DNA from 4 places in the Paenibacillus sp. FSL R5-0378 genome. Region 1 is predicted to be linked to each of the others. Evidence: riboswitches for the same ligand, from Rfam matches in the RefSeq annotation. Region 1 holds a riboswitch; each other region holds the start of a gene.
The links. A riboswitch is a leader RNA that binds a small molecule or an ion and turns the genes downstream of it on or off. The one in region 1 is predicted to bind thiamine pyrophosphate.

Region 1 (4,550 bases):
AAAATTTGTCATTAATTGTCACGATACATCATCACTTCAATTATATGGGTTTAATGGATATATAAGATGCACCTGCTGCAAATAGCTTTTGCGACGCCCGAAAAAAAACAAAGCAGGAATGCATTCCTGCTTTGCCATGTGCTTCATGCCAAACGAATAACTTTATATTGTCCGTACTTTTATCAGCTAGAACAATCAATATTTAACGACGCCAATCCTTTATTTGCCCGAAAAAGCGCCCGCCTGCACCTCACCGAACCGGTTCGGCCGGAACGCTCCACACCACTCCGGCAGCGGCTTGCCCTCCACGCTATCGGCGATCAGCGCGGCGGTGACCGGGCTGAGCAGGATGCCGTTGCGATAATGACCCGCGGCCACAAAAATATGGCCGGCATTGTTCAGCCGCCCGATCAGCGGCCGGCCGTCCAGCACCGCCGGGCGCAGTCCCGCCCAGCGGTGAAACGGCTGCACCTCACCAAGAACAGGCAGCACTTGCTTGTTCCACTCCGTCAGCCGCCGGATCCCTTTGTCCGTGACGGAAGTATCGAACCCGGCGATATCCTCCGAGGCGCCGCACACGAGCGTCCCGTTCGCTTTTTGGACCAGGTACCCCTGGCTGGTGAACACCAGATGCCGAAGCGGCTCGCGCTCCTCGTTCCAAGTGTAGGCGCAAATTTGCCCCCGGATCGGATGTACAGGAATCCGGATACCGAGGGGTTCCGACATCTCCTGTACCCACGCACCGGTGCTGATCAGCAGCCGGTCCGCTTCAAACCGCTCGCTATTCTGCGCCCTCAGCGCAACCCGCTCTCGCCATTCAGCCAGCTCGATCCGGCCAAGATGCTCTTGAATCTGCACTCCTGAGGCCAGGCAGGCCCGCTTGACCGCTTCCGTCAAATCCGGGGCATACACATGGCTCTCCACCGGTGTCCGCAGGGCGGCTACTGCTTCGCGGGTCAGCCCCGGCTCGGCATCGAACAGCGCGCTCCCCGTTAATATTTCGCCACCGGAGCCCCAGCTCCGCTGCCATTCCAACCGGCTCTCCAGCGCCAGCAAATCCGCCTCGTGCCTCGCGACGTACAAGCTGCCGGTTTCGGCATATTCGAAGGAGACGCCGGAGATGTCCTTCACCGCCTGCTGCCACTGCGGATACAAAGACAAGCTCTCGCGGCACAACCGGAAGAACTCGTCCGGGGACTCTATGTTCTCCGAATACGGAGCGAGCATTCCTGCCGCCGCACCGGAGGCCTGCCCGCCGCAGGGTCCCTTTTCGAGCAGCGTGACGTGCAGGCCGCGGCGGCGCAGCTCCAGCGCGCAGGATAATCCGATGATGCCGCCGCCCATGACGATGATGTCTCCGCTCATTGTTACAGCCCCCTGTCCATCTTTCATTATTCGATGACGAGCGATTCCAGGCCGCTGCTGGCCGAAGCATATTTCTTCTTCGGAATCCGCCCGGACAAGTAAGCCAAACGCCCCGCCTCAACCGCCAGCCTCATCGACCGGGCCATCATCACGGGATCTTTGGCTTTGGCCACCGGGGTATTCATCAGAATGCCGGAGACTCCCAGCTCCATCGCGAGCGCCACGTCGCTGGCTGTCCCCAGCCCCGCATCCACGATGACAGGGACCGACAGCTCCTCCACGATCAATCCGAGATGGTACGGATTCAGAATGCCGAGGCCGGTCCCAATGGGCGCTGCGCCAGGCATAACCGCGGCTGCCCCGGCTTCCTCCAGCTTTTTGCAGATCACCGGATCGTCGGAAATATACGGCAGTACCGTAAAACCTTCCTTGACCAATATTTCCGTCGCTTTTAACGTTTCAATCGGATCGGGCAGGAGCGTGCGCTTATTGGCGCTAATCTCCACTTTGATCCAGTCGCTGAGTCCCGAAGCCCGCGCCAGGCGGGCAATCCGGACCGCCTCATCAGCCGTTGTCGCTCCGGAGGTGTTGGGAAGATAGATGTATTTCTGGGGCTCCACATGCTGCAGAATCGAGTCATCCTCCACCGAATCGAGATGGATCCGGCGGATAGCGAACGTCAGCACCTCGGTTCCCGAAGCTTTGATCGCCTCCATCTGCACATAAGGATCGGGGAACAGCCCGGTCCCCAAAAACAACCGCGACGACAGTTCCTGTCCGCCAACCTGCCAAGTATCTCTGCTCATTTTTCCCCTCAACCTCCCGCTACGAAATGGACCAGCTCCAGCTTCATTCCAGGCACAACCGGAGTCGTCTCCCACTGCTCGATCTTCAGCACCTGTCCGTCCGCTTCCACCATGACCGGCCTGCCGGACAGCCCCAGCAAGCGGAGGACATCGGCTACCGTCTCGGCCGCCAGCTCCCGCTTTGTTCCGTTAACGACCAGTTCCATCCGCCGCTCCTCCTCTACCTTCAAGCTTGTGAATGAACGCCCGGCATACCGCTTCCGGGTCAGGGCTGCCGACGATTTCGCTCACCGCGCAGACGCGGCTCGCACCGGCCCGGATCACTTCCTCCACGTTGCCCAGCTTGATGCCGCCAATCGCCACAAACGGGATTTTAATGACCCCGGCGACTTCCCGAATGTACGAAAGACCGACCGGATCCACCACATCCGCTTTCGTAGCCGTCGCATAGATCGGCCCGACGCCGATATAATCCGCCCCTTCCGCTTCGGCGAGCTGCGCTTCCGAAATCGCATGGGTGGATATGCCGATGATCTTGGAACCGACAAGCTTTCTGGCTTCCGAGATCGGCATATCGCCCTGACCGAGGTGAATCCCGTCCGCATCCACCTCCATCGCGATATCAACGTGATCGTTCACGATAAAAGGGATACCGTAGCGGCGGGTCAGCTCCCGCAGCTCCGCCGCCTTGCGCAGCAGCTCTTCCCTGCCGCTTGTTTTGTCGCGGAATTGAACGATGTCCGCACCTCCCCGAATAGCTTGCTCCATCACGTCCACCAGCCGGCGTCCCGGATGGAACGTCTCGCCAGTAATCGCATACAGACGAAAATCGACCATGACTGCTTCTCCTCTCTTCCCTTTGCCTTTCCCTCCATTTCATGCCGGCTTCTATCATCGCGAAGGGTAAGCCCTCGTCTTGCGAAAGCGCCCTCTTACCCGGTTAACACAAAAAAACCATTCGAGAAATACACGAATGGCACCGCAATTCGAATGATATTCTCTACGCCAGCATTACCTGGATCAGATTAACGGTCCGCAGCAAAAGGCTGCCATCTCAGCCGGACTTCATCCAGCACCCGCATTCCTATTTAATTTCACAACCACTATAGCCCAAACTGCTGACTTTTGGCAATAGCCAGCGTGAGATCACCGGCATCGGAACGCTTATCTCATCCATAGCAGCGATTCTCGCAAAATTTCATATATTTGGGTGCGGCAAACTTCTTATTTTATCTCTTGCGTCATCACATATCGTCCCCGCCCGTGAATATAAATGTTTAACAAGCCAAAGTTTGTGCTGAGTATGGGAACATGGGAGGTGCCTGAACATGCCATCAGACGATCATTCGCTGTTTGTGGTGTCCAAGGAGGACTGGTCACTGCACCGGAAAGGGTACCAGGATCAGGTCCGCCATCAGGAGAAGGTTAAGGAAATTATCAAGCAGAACCTGCCCGACCTGATCACAGAAGAAAACATCGTGATGTCGGACGGTAAGCAAATCATCAAGGTACCCATCCGGAGCCTCGATGAATACCGTTTCATTTATAACTACCAGAAGCAAAAGCATGTCGGCCAGGGAGACGGTGACAGCCAGGTGGGAGACGTGCTGGGCAGGGATCCGGTGCAAAAGCCGGGTCAAGGCGAAAAAGCCGGCGACCAGCCCGGCCAGGACATTATGGAAGCCGAGATCAGCCTCGAGGATTTGGAGAACATGCTGTTCGATCAGCTGGAGCTGCCGAATATGAAGCCGAAAGAGCAGCAGGAAGTCGAAACCGAATCGATCACGTTCAACGACATCCGCAAAAAAGGCATGCAGTCCAACATCGACAAGAAGCGGACGATCCTGGAAAATCTGCGGCGCAACGCCACCAGCGGCAAGCCGGGAATTCATCATATCAGCCCCGACGATCTGCGCTACAAAACGTGGGAGGACATCGTCGTTCCCCATTCCAGCGCGGTCATCATTGCGATGATGGATACGTCCGGGTCGATGGGCACGTTTGAAAAATACTGTGCGCGCAGCTTCTTCTTCTGGATGACCCGCTTCCTGCGCCGCCAATACGAAAAGGTCGACATCGTCTTTGTGGCCCACCATACGGAGGCCAAAGAAGTCACCGAAGAAGATTTCTTTACCCGGGGCGAAAGCGGGGGCACGATCTGCTCGTCCGCCTACCAGAAAGCGCTGGAAATCATCGACCGGCGCTACCCGCCCGCCAAGTACAATATTTATCCATTCCATTTCTCGGACGGCGACAACTTGACTTCCGATAACGAACGCTGCGTGCGGCTGATTGGCGAGCTGCTTAAAGTCAGCAACATGTTCGGTTACGGAGAGGTCAACCAGTACAACCGGAGCAGCACGCTGATGTCCGCGTACC
Region 2 (4,550 bases), 1.6 Mb from region 1:
CCCGGTGAAGATTTGGGGCAGTTGACATTATGTGATTTGGCGACTGCTTCCGGCCCTAAATTTTTTCATGATATGCAATGGGAGAGGGAAGGGATTCAAGGGCAGGTAGTGAGAGCCTTGTCAGGGAAGTCTATTGCGGCGTTTCTGGAGGAGCGCGTTTTAAAGCCGCTCAGCTGCAAGGAAACCATATGGGCTACCGCGCCAACGGCCAGTCTTGTCTGCGACTATGCAACGAATCCAGCCTATGCTACGGTTCGTCTGGAATCCCATGAAGGGCATGAAAGAAACATGTATGCGACCACCAGGGATTTGGCCAAGTGGGGGTACCTGCATTTGAAACGGGGAAGCTCGGGAGGGCGTCAGCTGATTCCTATGGCATTTTATCATCTCAGTGACGAGTTGAAAGCGATGAATCCGGATCGCCGTATACTGGGGTGGTATCATCGCTCGGATTGGTTCTACGCTACTGGAGCAGCAGGATGCCATGTGGTTGTCTACCCGGAACATCAGGCCGTGGGTGTCAGAATGCTCAATAAGTATACGAGCCGTTATGAAGACGACCAGAATTTTTTCAATAACGCCCTCCTGCAGTGTCTGCAACAAGCTGGAACGACAAGCGTCCTGTAGCTAGAGGCATTGCGCTTCAGAGGCGTGGAATCCGCTGAAAGCAAATAAATCAAGAGTAAAAGGCTGCCGTGAGGCAGCCTTTTACCGTTACTGGACGAGCAATGAGGAAGTGGTACGAGCATGAAAACCAGAATCTAGGGATCATGATGTCGGCCTCGGATGGCCACGGCGAGCCAATCCACGCTTCATCCCGTAAATGAGGAGATCAACCGCCGCACCGATGATGACTGCCATGACGATGGAGAGAAGATACGCCGGGAACCGTAAGGGAATAAAGTAACTGTTCGTTACGAAAGCGTGTTTATCGGACAGCCAGCCCGAATACACTGGGTCATGCAGCAAGGCTTCAAGCAAGGGATTCAGCCGGATCAGTATGATGTTGGCCAAACCCTGTCCGGAGGCATCCAGTATGCAGGTGAGGATCATACATAACGTGAGCCAAAAAGAAACGCTTTTTAACAAAGACAATCCCCGCCTTCAAACTTGATCTTGTTATTTATAACGCATCCTGCGGCAATTAAGTTATGCACAGCTTACATTAAACTGGTTTATTTATATCCAACCTTTCTGTTGGTTGGTATAATATGGTGGTGAATAGCGAGTCTACGGAGGTGGTTGCATGAAAGAGAGGGTGCTTGAAGCTTATACCAAGCTTGCCAAGGACTATGAACTGCATACCGATTCGGACAGCGGTGCCAATGCATACTACGAGCGTCCGGCCATGTTGGAGCTGCTGCCAACGGATATGTCCGGACTCCATGCCCTTGATGCAGGCTGCGCCGCAGGATGGTACACCGAGAAGTTCGTTTCCCGGGGCGCATCGGTATCGGCGATCGATTTCAGCCCCGATATGGTGGAGGCGGCCAAACGGAGAGTCGGCAGTCAAGCGGAGATTCAAGTTCATGATCTAAATGAACCGCTGCCATACGGAGCTAATAAGTTCGACTTTGTTCTCAGTTCGCTAACGCTGCATTACATCGAAGACTGGGATCCTTTGTTCCGAGAGTTTCAGCGGGTATTGAAGCCTGGAGGAACGTTATTGTTTTCGGTGCATCATCCGTTTATGGACTTTACCGTTTTTAAGAGACCGGATTATTTTGTACGGGAGCTGCTTGTAGACAGGTGGACGAAGAAAGAGGCAGGCAGCGTTGAAGTGACGTTCTTCCGCAGACCCCTGCAGGAAATCGTCAATATGACGTCAAGCTGGTTTGTACTGGACCAGCTTGTCGAACCAAGGCCGGTTCCCGAGTTTCTGGAGCGGCTGCCGGAGTCGGCCGACTTCTACCAGCGGATTCTGCATCACCCGCATTTTTTAATTGTGAAAGCCCACAGGCCGTAGTGAGAGTGGAAGAGTTTTCGTCGCGAGAGGCAAGAAACAATCGGCGTAATTTTACTGAGAATGGCTTCATTCCAAAGGCCCTGACCGGCCCAAAATGGAGGGTTTGGCAATGATTGTGATCGACCTTATCTTTTTTCTAATGGAGCTGTGCGCACTGGCAGCCTTTTGCCTGTGGGGATTTAAACTGGATACCGCCTTGTGGATCCGTATCGTGGTAGGAATAGGCTCGCCGGTCGTTGTTGCTGTTTTTTGGGGTATGTATGTCGCACCGAAAGCGACCTTCCCGGTGACGCTTCCCGTCCGGGCTGTGCTGCAGCTGATCGTATTCGGTCTGGCCGCGGCTGCGCTGTACGGATCGGGTTATCGAACAGCCGCTGTCATTTATGCCGCTGTCGTTATCGTCGAGATGATCCTTTCTTACGCGTTGAAAAGATAAACACTTGAAGGTGGCAGGAAATCCGCTTAAACGATCGACAAGCTTTTTCCCGGTATCCCGCCAGCAGCTTTTTTTGTTTGACAACACCGGCGAACGGAGCTACAGTTAATCATGAACTTGTAAAATATCATACGAAAATCCACTAGGGGAGCTGCGGAGGCAGCTGAGACAAGTGATCGCTTGGACCCTTTGAACCTGATCCGGTTAATACCGGCGGAGGGAAGTGGAGCAGGCCTATACATACGCATCTTTCTTGATGAGATACATTCAGGATGACACTGCAAATAGCGGCCGCTCCATTTCGGGGCGGCTTTTTTGTGTTGGCTTCCCCGCGCCCCGACATGCGATTTTCGTCAAAATTAACGGAGGTGCATGATCATGGCCCGGTTTACCGAAGAATTGAGACACGCGGCAGATCCTATTTATCAAGCGATCTTCAAGCATCCGTTTGTACGGGGGATTGCGGAAGGTACCTTGTCCAAGGAGCAGCTGATTCACTATGTGAAGCAGGATTTTGAATATCTAAATGCCTACATCCGGATCTATGGCATTGCCATATCCCGATGCGATTGCCGGCAGACGACCGCGCTTTTTAACGAACAGATTTCGTTTATTTTGAACAGTGAAACGCATCCCCACCAAAACTTTTGTGATGTCGCCGGTGTTGCATATGAGGAACTGCAAGGCTATCCGCTGGCTCCATCGGCCAATCATTACATCCGGCATATGCTGAACGTCGCCCATGAGGGGGGACTTGAGGATATTGTAGCTGCGCTGTTACCTTGCCCGTGGACCTATACGGAAATCGGCCAACGTCTGCTGGAGGAAGTCCAGCCGGAGAAATCCCATCCGTTTTATGAATGGATGCACTTTTACGGGGACCGTGAAAGCGGCGTGACGGTACAGCTGCGGCGGCTGCTCGACGAATGGGCGGAGGGTCTGCCTCCCGCAAGAAAAAAACGGCTGATGGAGCATTTTCTGACCAGCTGTCAGCTGGAGTACATGTTCTGGGAAATGGCGTTTACGCTTGAGGATTGGCCGGTTTCCCTGGCTGCAGCGGAAGGGGTGGGACGATGACCGCCGATATGTTTCCGTCCGGACTCATCCAGCTTCCTTTACGGATAAAAGAGCAGCGTCCGCTCATTCACAACATGACGAATGTGGTCGTGACCAACTTTACGGCCAACGGCCTGCTTGCCCTTGGCGCCTCCCCGGTAATGGCCTATGCCAAAGAGGAGGTGGCCGATATGGCTCGGGTCGCCCAAGCCGTCGTCCTGAATCTCGGAACGCTGAGCAGCGAATTGGTGGAAGCGGCGATCATCGCCGGCCGATCGGCGAACGATCATGGCGTTCCGGTGTTCCTGGATCCCGTCGGCGCGGGAGCAACCGCATTTCGCACGGAGGCTGCGCTGCGGATTTTGCGTGAGGTCCGCGTGTCACTGGTTCGGGGCAACGCAGCGGAGGTTGCCCATCTCATTGGTGAATCCGGTGCAATTAAGGGCGTCGACGCAGGTGAGGCCGGGGAGTCTGCTCCCGCCGACTTGGCGGCACGGGCGGCACACCGTCTGGGGACGCTCGTCGCCATTACCGGGCAAGAAGATGTAATCACCGACGGAACGAGGGGATACTTGATTCGGGGCGGACATCCGATGCTGACCCAAGTCACCGGGACCGGCTGCTTGCTGACATCGGTGATCGCCGCTTTTGGAGCGGTCGAACCCGATCTGCTGTCCGCCGGCGCGGCCGCCTTGGCTTACTACGGTGAAGCGGCCGTTCGGGCATTTGAGCGGGCAGGCATGGAGGGGCCGGGAAGCTTCCAAATCGCTTTCCTCGACGCGTTGTCTGTGATGGAGCGCCACCCGCTGGAGGAAGGAACCATTACCTCTCTTCTGGAGTCGGCAGGAAGGGGATTTGTGCAATGAGCATCCCGAAAGCATTGACGGTAGCCGGTTCTGACAGCGGCGGCGGGGCAGGCATCCAGGCGGATATTAAAACGTTCCAGGAGCTTGGCGTATTCGGTATGTCCGCGATTACTGCCATTACCGTTCAAAACACACTCGGAGTACAAGGTGTATATCCGCTTCCTGCGGCTGCGGCAGCCGAACAAATGGATGCCGTGGGCACCGACCTCGGCGTGGATGCGGTCAA
Region 3 (4,550 bases), 1.8 Mb from region 1:
CCGGCAGTGTTCGGCGCTTCTCTTTGAAGCTTTTGCTGACGGAGACGATCTCCAGCGCGGGCGCGGTTTTTTTATTCATCACGGTATTTCTCCTTTCCGGCCTGGCCCGCTAGCCCTGCTTCGGCTTCCAGCGGACGAACCATTTTTCGAGCAGCGCAATCAGCCCGAACATCAGCAGGCTCAGCACGACGATGATCATGATCGCCACGAACATGCGGTCGGTGCGGTAGCCCGATTTCTGCAGCATCATATAATAGCCGATGCCCTTGTCGGCCCCCAGCCACTCGGCGATAATCGCACCCATGACACTGTAGGTGGCGGCAATTTTAATGCCGGAGAAGATGGAAGGGAGCGCGTGGGGCAGCTCCAGCTTGGCGAAGATTTGGCCCTTGCCCGCCCCGATCATGCGCATGTAGTTCATCATGACGGGATCGGTCTGCTTCAAGCCGCCCAGGGCGGCGACCGCCACCGGGAAAAAGCAGACGAGCGTGATGACGATCAGCTTGGGCAGGAGGCCGAAGCCGAACCAGATCATCAGCAGGGGGGCGAGGGCGATGGTCGGGATATTTTGGCTTAGAATAAGCAGCGGATACAGCGCCTGTTTTAAAAACGGAATCAAATGCAGAATCAGTGCGATGACCAGCCCGATGGCGGTTCCGATGGCGAAGCCGAATACGGTCAGCTTCAGCGTGGCCCACACATGCTCCCACAAGCCGCCGGAAGCGGCCGCGGCTTCCCGGGCGATGTCGCTCGGCGCAGGCAAAATCCATTGTTCAATATGGAACAGGGAGGTCAGCAGCTGCCATACGAGCAAAAAGAAGATGACCGCCACGAGGGGCGGCCATACGTTTTTCCACCAGCTTCTCATGGACGGTACTTCTCCGTCAGCTTGTCCATGCTGATTCCGCCGGGATTATGGGCGATTTTGACCTGGGAGATGATACTCGGGCTGCCTGCAGCCACCAGAGCTTCGTGCATTTTGCGCACGACGTCCAGCAGCTCCTCCAGCTCGCCCTCCATCGTCGTTTCCAGCGGGTGCACCTCATGCTTCACGCCGGACTGCTGAATGACCTCAATGGCACGATCGACGTAGGCGTATGAGTCTTCGTTGCCCGGCGTCTTCGGGATCACCTGAATGCTTAACAGCGTATTGGCCATGCGAATCTACTTCCTCTCTTCATAGGTTACGGTAACTCTTAGGTTATGTGCGGCTTATTGTTCCGGCAAAAAGTCGTTCGTGTACGCACTCTTCACGTCCAGCGGCTTGTCCAGCAGCTTGTGATCGTACATCCAGTCGGAATAGCCCTTCCAGATCTGTTCCTTCTGCTCGCCCCAGCGGGCTGCGTCGTCTTGATATTTAGGACTTAACCATTTCTGGCTTTCGATCACCAGCTGCTTATCGAGGTCCGGCACGTCCTTCAGCAGCAGGTTGGCAGCTTCTTCCGGCTTGTCGATCGCGTACTGATAACCTTTGGCGGTCGCGCGCATAAACGCTTTAACCAGCTCGGGGTCATCCTTGATCTGCTTCTCGTTCGTTACGAGAACCGGCGTGTAGTAGTCCAGCTTCTCGGAATAATCTTTGACATACAGCATGTCCAGCGGCTCGCCGCGCAGCTTCGCCTCGATTCCGGTCCAGCCGTAGAAGATCCAGGCGAAGTCGATGTCCCGCTTCACGGCGGTAAAATAATCGGCGTCGCCCATGTTGACGATTTTCACCTTCTTCACATCCGCCTTGTCGATCTCCATGATGGAGCCCATGACAGCTTCTTCGACAGGGGAACCCCAGCCGCCGTAGGTTTTGCCTTCAAAATCCTTCGGCGTCTTGATCCCCCGGTCCACCGGTGCGGCAAAGCCCGACGTATTGTGCTGGATGACCGCGGCGATCGAGACGAGCGGCACGCCCTGCGTGCGGGCCTGGGTCACGCTCTCCTGATAGCTTACGCCGAAGGGCGCTTTGCCGGAAGCGACCATGGCGTCGGCGCCGGTGGAGCCCGGCTGCACGATCTCGACGTTCAAGCCTTCTTCTTTATAATAGCCCAAGTCTTTGGCAGCATAGAGCCCAGTATGGTTCGTGTTGGGCGTCCAGTCGAGGACGACTTTGACGTCCTTCAGCGGCTTCGCTGCGGTGTTGTCCTGGCCTGCCGTGGTGTCGGAAGCGGATGTTCCTTCTCCGCCGCCCGTATTGTTTTGGCTGCCGCCGCATCCGGCAAGCGCCAGTACGAGCATGCAGACCAGCAGCAGGCCGATGGATTTGTTCTTCATGGCTTTCTCTCTCCTTTGATGTCCGGCCGTTCTTATTCTTTCTGTGGAAGCATCGACCGGTGATCCCCTCTCCCCGTTATATTTAGAATCGTAAGCCGATCTGAGTGACTGAATCATAGAAGCATTCGCAAGGCGTAATCCCGTTTTTCACTAGTATGAATGAAAAAAGCGCCCCGTAAACGGGACGCTTCATATGCGCAAGATCAGCACGGCTTGTAAGCCGTGACAAACGGTTTCCTACGCTGGCATTACCCAGATCAGGTTAAAAGGGTCAGTATCTTGAAGGGATACAATCTCAGCCGGCCAATTCCAGCACCCCGGATTCTATAAGGTTTTCGGGTTGTTTTCCTCCCATATTATAGTCCATCCCCATGGGGGTGTCCAGACATCCTCCCGATTCCAGATTATCTCTGGAAAAATTCGATCCATTCTTTTTCCGGACCATAGATAAAGAAATATTGGTATCCGTTCGGCAGGGTCACGATTTCCTGATCGATCAGCTCCACGCCGTCGAGCGCCTGAATCCGCTCAAATTCCTTCTGAATGTCGTCGACATGGATCGCAAAATGGTGCACCGTGCCCTCGGCCGGCAGGTCGTAGCTGTAGCCTTGAATGAGCTCGATTTCCGTCTCGTTACTGTCCCCGAAGCCGAGAAACGCCAGCTGGAACACGCCGTTGGTGTGCGTCAGCCGGCCTTTCAGCTCCAGGCCCACGATCTCGGTATAAAATTGAATGGTTGACTCCAAATCCCGTACGACGATGCCGACATGATCCAAACGTTTATTAGCCATATGTATAAGCTCCTTTTCATAGTACTTATAAGTAATGGGTTTGCCCTAAATTAAGGCCATTATAGCATTTAAATCCGAGTTGTAAGGCAACTTTATGCAAACATCATTGTTTATAAATGATAGGCTGTTTGGTGGTTTCGTTAGGTATTGAAATAGTCAGGAACGGGGGAGAGGGTCCTGAAAAAATAATTGCAGCATGGCTTTTCATGTGTATGTTGACAGCATGTACCGGGCCAACGTCTGGCGGAGGGGACATAACGATACTCGATAAGCAGCTCATTGGCTCGACATATTGGATTGTCGTCGAGAAAACCCATAGTAAAGAAGAATGGCCAGTTAAAATTAAAGTCGATAATGAAAACACTTGGAACTTGTTAGAGGTCGGAAGAACGTACCTATCGACATACTCCTACAAGTCGTTGGACAAAGGAGCTAAACTGGAGAGTGTCCGCCATATAAATCAAGGGCAGTGAACAAGGCAACAGGCTTATTTGACTAAAGCCCGGGATGTCCATCAGACGATCCCAGGCTTAATTTAGTGCCCGCGCTGCTTCTTCTTCGCATAAAATTCGGCCGCCTTATGGCGGTTGCCGCAAGTGTCCATGCTGCACCAGCGCCGCTTACCGCTCTTGGAGGTGTCCACAAAGTGCAGGATGCAGTCGTCATGCTCGCAAATCCGGATGCGGTCCGAAGATACGCTTGCCAGCGTCTCGAACAGGGAGCGGACGATGGGGTACAGCACGCCTTGGACGGCGGTTTGTCCGTAGGTGATGAGATGGGGGAGGCCTTGGGCATCCCGCTCAGCCCGGAGCGCCACGTCTAACCGCGAAGCTTCGGCCTCCATGGCGGCGAATGCCTCATCCGACAAGGCACCGCCATGGTCCAGGTCTTCTAGAACGAGCCGGCACACGCCGCGCAGACGGAGCAGTTCGGGCAGCAGGTCTTGCCGTCTCGCAGCTGAAGCTGCCCCTGCGGTATTGTTCAAGCCGTGCAATTCATTATCGTGGAGCCATTCGTCTAAATAACCTGGCTCCTCCAGCATATCCGTGACCCGGTGCTCCCGCATGCGCACCGTATTGGCGAGATTGATCCACAGGGCGCCCCCCAGCACGTTGCGGGAAGGGGATTTATCCATGATGCGTCATCCTTTATAGAGTAATCGTTTCCTTTGTGTTCAAGAATGCTATGTCCATTGTATCACCAACTGCAGCCCGCAGGCGATTTTGCCAATCGGGAGTCTGCAGGTATACAGGCGGATGGTGGATGGCGGTATGGTGGATCGGCACCAGCCGTTTGGCCCCGAGAACGCGTGCGGCCGCCGCCGTTTGTTCCGGAAGCAGCGTAATCGGCATGCCGCTGGGCGGCTGACGATCAGGACGTTCCAGAACGGCACCGTTCACCGGCAGGCATACCGCATCGAATGGGCCGTGGGCCGCGGCAATCTTCCACCAGTAACCGTGCCACAGCGTATCTCCGCAGTGGAGCAGGCGGTGCTCG
Region 4 (4,550 bases), 4.2 Mb from region 1:
CGGACCTAATCAGAGGGCGGATCGCCGCATGGCCTCCGGGCCCTTCCCGGTACGGTATGATCCATGCGGATCTCCACGAAGGGAACGTTGTATTCACGGACGGGGAACCTTGCCCTATAGATTTTGGCCGCTGCGGGTTCGGTTATTATGCATACGACTTGGCGCAGGCGCTCATCGGTCTGTACCCGGCACAGCGAAGCATGCTGCTGGACGGGTACGAAAGCATGCGACTTCTTCCGAAGGAGAGCGTGTCCATGCTGGAAACCTTTTTCCTGCAGGCGGTCCTGGAGAATCAGGCGTTTCACGCCGGCAATCCGCAGGAAATTCCGTCGCTGAAGGAACAGAAGGGGTATATTCTGTCCGCGATCCGCAGCTACTTGGCAGAAGAGCCGTTTTTGTTTCCGGCGAAATAACATCTGAACGGGGAGTGGAGCGCAATTGGGAGGACATGATGAGAGGCCGGTCGCGCTGGTCACGGGCGGATCCAGCGGCTTCGGGCTGCTGGCCAGCGTGGAGCTGGCCGCCTCCGGATACACGGTTTTTGCCGGCATGCGAAGACTGGAAGCGAGCGGGGAGCTGATGGACGCTGCGCAGACGGCGGGGGTAAGACAGCATATTCACGTGGTTAGGCTGGATGTGACGGACGGGGGACAGGTGCTTGAGGCGGTATCGGGCATCCTGAAATCCCACCGACGCATTGACGTGCTTGTGAACAATGCAGGTACCGCATACGGAGGAATGATCGAGGAGATTCCGATGGACGTGTGGAAGGCGCAGCTGGAAACGAATTTCTTCGGGATGGTTGCGGTCACCCAGGCCGTTCTTCCCGCGATGAGGGAGGCCCATCAGGGAAAAATCATTCAGATCAGCAGCGTCAGCGGGGCTGTCGGATTTCCCGGTTTTGGCCCCTACGTCTCGTCGAAGTTTGCTGTGGAGGGATTTAGCGAATGCCTTGCCCTGGAAATGCGGCCATTCGGCGTCGATGTCGTGGTGGTGGAGCCGGGTTCGTACGGAACGGCCATTTGGGACAAAGGATTTGCGCAGATGAGCGCCGCCGAGCGGTCACCCTACGAACGGATGCTGAGCCAGGTGATGGCCTTTTCCCGTGACAACGCCGGCCAGCGCGGCGATCCGGCCGATGTGGCCCGGCTAATCGCGAGAATCGCACGTATGAACAAGCCGGCATTCCGTTATGCGCTGCCTGCCGGCACACGCTGGACGATGAAGGCCAAGCAGCTGCTTCCGGGCCGGTGGTTTCAGCGGATTATGCTCGCGCTCCTAAGCAAAAAAGGCTGAGCCGGATTCGCTTCCGGTTCAGCCTTTATGCGGGTGCAGCTGACCGAGCAGCTGGCCCATGCGGACATGATCTCCGGTCCGGAGGTCTGTCCGCGGGGTGAATGCGCCGTCCTGGATCAGCAGCACGACGGTAGAACCGAACTCAAAATAGGCGAGCGGATCGCCGTTACGCCAGGAATTGGCGGTTTCGTCGTCGTAGCGGATGCTGCTGACATTCATGGCGCCGACTTTGACGACCGCGACTTCTCCCAGGGCTCCCTTAATATACGTTATCAGCCTCTCATTGCGGCACAGCACGGATTTCATCTGGGTCATGCCAAAATCATTGACCGGGTAGCACCGGCCCTTGATATGCTCGCTCTCCACTTTCACGCCTGTGATTGGAGAGTGGATCCGGTGATAGTCGGTAGGGCTGAGGTACAGCACAAAGACATAGCCATGTTTATATAACTCCAGGTGGGGAGAGAAATTAAGCAGCTCCGCCACCGAATAATCCTGCCCTTTCACGTTCATAATCGTGCCTGAGGTGATTTCACCCATTGCGGTGATCTTGGCGTCGACGGGGCTCGTGAGTACGTGCTCGCCTTCGTGAATTGGACGCATGCCGGGCTTCAGCCGCCGCGAAAAAAATTCGTTGAGCGTGCGGTATTCATAGATTTCTTTCTCCGCTTCATGCGCCGGGATCTGATAGCTTTTGATAAACGTAGGGATGATCCCTCTGCTGAGTCGGCTGTGCGAGAAGCGTCCCATCATGGAAGAGAGCCACTTTCGCGAGGAGAGCTCTGTCATGAGCCGCAGTAATTTCTTTGTCATGCCTAATCTCCCTTCCATACGTGCCTGTAGCACTCTGAATATATTGACATAGAACGGCTACCAAATCAATATGCAACAAATCCTGAAAACCGCCCCGGAGAAAAATGGTATTGCCAATCCTTCGAGGATCATGTATTTTGGAATCAATACGGGCCCGACGTCGACTCATCGCGGCGAGGTGCCTGTTACACGGAATCGAACCCAAGCATCTATCGCTTTGGACGGCGATGGCTCCGGGACCAGGAGGCGGCGATGCCGCGCCTTGCGTTCATCTGTGTACATATGGGAATACGGGAGCTCGAGCGAATCGGGCTGAGAGTGCAGCTAATGAACCGCTGCTGACCGGGAATCTGATCTGGATAATGCCAGCGTAGAGAATTCAAGTCCTTCTATGGGCTTATTTGACGATCTCCCTCGCTTATCCAGGGGGTTTTTTTATTGCCCAATTTTGGAAAAAGAAAGGATGTTGTCAAATGAACAGCAGTACGATGCAGATGGATCGGCCGAAGGGGCTGAAGCTAAGCGACCTGCTCGTGACGATTCTGCTATCCCTCGTGATCGGGGTGGTGTACCATTTTTGGGGTTCGGTGAACGACTTGTTCAAGCCGCTGTTTTTCCAAGCGGATGAGCTGATGTACGGCATGTGGTTCCTCGCTTCGACGCTTGCCGCGCTGCTGATCCGCAAACCGGGCGTAGCCCTCCTGGCCGAGGTTGCCGCGGCTCACGTAGAAATTCTGTTCGGCAGTGAATGGGGCCTTCAGCTGGCGATTTACGGCGTGGCGCAAGGTCTAGCCGCGGAGCTGATCTTCGCCCTGTTCCGTTACCGCAAATTCTCCATGGGGGTAGCGGCGCTGGCCGGCATGGCTTCGGGATTGGGATCATTCCTGGTGGATGTGTACTACGGCTACGTCACGGACTATTCGACATGGATGATCGTGTTGAAGTACGTGATGCGGTTAATCAGCTCGGCGGTACTCGCAGGGTACCTGGCGTATGCCCTGACCAAAGCTTTGGAAGCAACCGGAGTAACCCAGCTGCTCCGGCCGGTGACAGCCAAGGATTATGAAGCGCTCGATCATGACTGAGACTAACCGGGGTATCGCGACGATGCAGCATTCGGCAGTGCATGAGACGGGTCAAGGAGCGGATCAAAGGACGGATCAAGGGACGGATCAAGGGAGCGGGCAAATTGCCGTTTCGGTAACGGACCTGCGCCTGAAGTTTCCGGGTGAGAAGGCGTTCGTGTTCAAGGATGTTTCCCTGTCCGTGCCGGCCGGGGAAAAGGTGCTTCTGCTCGGCCCAAGCGGATGCGGGAAATCGACGCTGCTGCAGGTGCTCGGCGGGTTGATTCCGGCGGTCATTGACGTTCCGCTCAAATATGCGGACATTCGGAAGCCCCGCTCGTGCGGGTATGTATTTCAGGACCCGGATACCCAGTTCTGCATGCCGTATGTCGATGAGGAGCTGGCGTTTGTGCTGGAGAACCGCCAAGTAGCCAGGGAGGATATGGTGCCGCGGATGCGGGAGGCGCTCGGACGGGTCGGCCTGGACCTCGAAGAGCTGCACACTCCGATTGAACGGCTGTCCCTGGGGATGAAGCAGCGGCTCGCGCTCGCTTCGGTCCTTCTGCTGGAACCGGAAGTGCTCCTGCTGGATGAGCCCTCGGCGCTGCTGGACCCCGAGGGGAGACAGCAAATTTGGGAGGCGGTTCGCGGTGTATCGGCCGGACGGACCGTGCTGATCGTCGAGCACCGGATCGAAGAAATCGTGAACTGGGTCGATCGGATCGTTCTGTTCGCGCCGGACGGAAGCATTCTGGCCGACGGCAAGCCGGCCGAAATCTTCACGGCGTACCGCCGGACCCTTCAGGAAAATGGCATTTGGTATCCCGGCGTTTGGGAGGATTATATCCGTCACCGGGATACATGGAACAGCGGCCTGGTGCAATCCCCGCAGCAAGGTGCGGACTTGGCGGCGCCGGTCCTCTCCTTGCGGGGGTTTGTCGGTCTCCGCGGAGATGCGCCGGCGATTATGGTGGAAGAGGCGGAGGTATATGCCGGCGATTTTGTCGCTGTTGTGGGTCCTAACGGGGCGGGGAAAAGCTCCTTGCTGCTGAGCCTGATGCAGCTTCTTCCGACAGCCGGCAGCTACGTGCTGGAAGGCAGGCTGCTGAAGGGAAGGGGCAGGAAGCGGACCTGCCCTTCGGACCGGATCGGGTTCGTGTTTCAGAACCCGGAGTTTCAGTTTGTGGCCCAGACAGTACTGGAGGAGACGGCCTTTTCCCTTCACATGCAGGGCGGCATGTCGCGGGCTGAGGTGGAGCGTAAAGCCGAAGACTGCCTGAAGACGTTTCATTTGCACGGCTTGGAGAACCGGCATCCGTATCAGCTCTCGACCGGACAGAAACGCAGGCTGAGCGTTGCCACCGCGGCGGTCCGCCG

Region 2: it holds a riboswitch for thiamine pyrophosphate, as region 1 does, so the genes downstream of both, tenA (thiaminase II) here and thiE (thiamine phosphate synthase) in region 1, are expected to answer to the same signal.
Region 3: it holds a riboswitch for thiamine pyrophosphate, as region 1 does, so the genes downstream of both, MKY74_RS01680 (ABC transporter substrate-binding protein) here and thiE (thiamine phosphate synthase) in region 1, are expected to answer to the same signal.
Region 4: it holds a riboswitch for thiamine pyrophosphate, as region 1 does, so the genes downstream of both, MKY74_RS29570 (ECF transporter S component) here and thiE (thiamine phosphate synthase) in region 1, are expected to answer to the same signal.

Annotation. Positions count from the first base shown of each region.
Region 1 covers NZ_JBBPAY010000001.1:2,213,070-2,217,619, reverse strand. The annotation lists gene thiO (glycine oxidase ThiO) at 220-1,365, opposite strand; gene MKY74_RS10445 (thiazole synthase) at 1,392-2,171, opposite strand; gene thiS (sulfur carrier protein ThiS) at 2,180-2,377, opposite strand; gene thiE (thiamine phosphate synthase) at 2,361-3,008, opposite strand; TPP riboswitch at 3,152-3,261, opposite strand; gene yhbH (sporulation protein YhbH) at 3,500-4,550, shown strand, end outside.
Region 2 covers NZ_JBBPAY010000001.1:3,853,376-3,857,925, forward strand. The annotation lists gene MKY74_RS18030 (serine hydrolase domain-containing protein) at 1-627, shown strand, start outside; gene MKY74_RS18035 (hypothetical protein) at 769-1,089, opposite strand; gene MKY74_RS18040 (class I SAM-dependent methyltransferase) at 1,247-1,966, shown strand; gene MKY74_RS18045 (YrdB family protein) at 2,076-2,402, shown strand; TPP riboswitch at 2,537-2,641, shown strand; gene tenA (thiaminase II) at 2,781-3,479, shown strand; gene thiM (hydroxyethylthiazole kinase) at 3,476-4,324, shown strand; gene thiD (bifunctional hydroxymethylpyrimidine kinase/phosphomethylpyrimidine kinase) at 4,321-4,550, shown strand, end outside.
Region 3 covers NZ_JBBPAY010000001.1:368,387-372,936, reverse strand. The annotation lists gene MKY74_RS01695 (ABC transporter ATP-binding protein) at 1-79, opposite strand, end outside; gene MKY74_RS01690 (ABC transporter permease) at 110-868, opposite strand; gene MKY74_RS01685 (thiamine-binding protein) at 865-1,158, opposite strand; gene MKY74_RS01680 (ABC transporter substrate-binding protein) at 1,213-2,262, opposite strand; TPP riboswitch at 2,480-2,592, opposite strand; gene MKY74_RS01675 (VOC family protein) at 2,667-3,053, opposite strand; gene MKY74_RS01670 (CGNR zinc finger domain-containing protein) at 3,589-4,188, opposite strand; gene MKY74_RS01665 (MBL fold metallo-hydrolase) at 4,202-4,550, opposite strand, start outside.
Region 4 covers NZ_JBBPAY010000001.1:6,371,462-6,376,011, reverse strand. The annotation lists gene MKY74_RS29585 (phosphotransferase enzyme family protein) at 1-413, shown strand, start outside; gene MKY74_RS29580 (SDR family oxidoreductase) at 439-1,296, shown strand; gene asd (archaetidylserine decarboxylase) at 1,315-2,109, opposite strand; TPP riboswitch at 2,390-2,503, shown strand; gene MKY74_RS29570 (ECF transporter S component) at 2,583-3,194, shown strand; gene MKY74_RS29565 (ABC transporter ATP-binding protein) at 3,187-4,550, shown strand, end outside.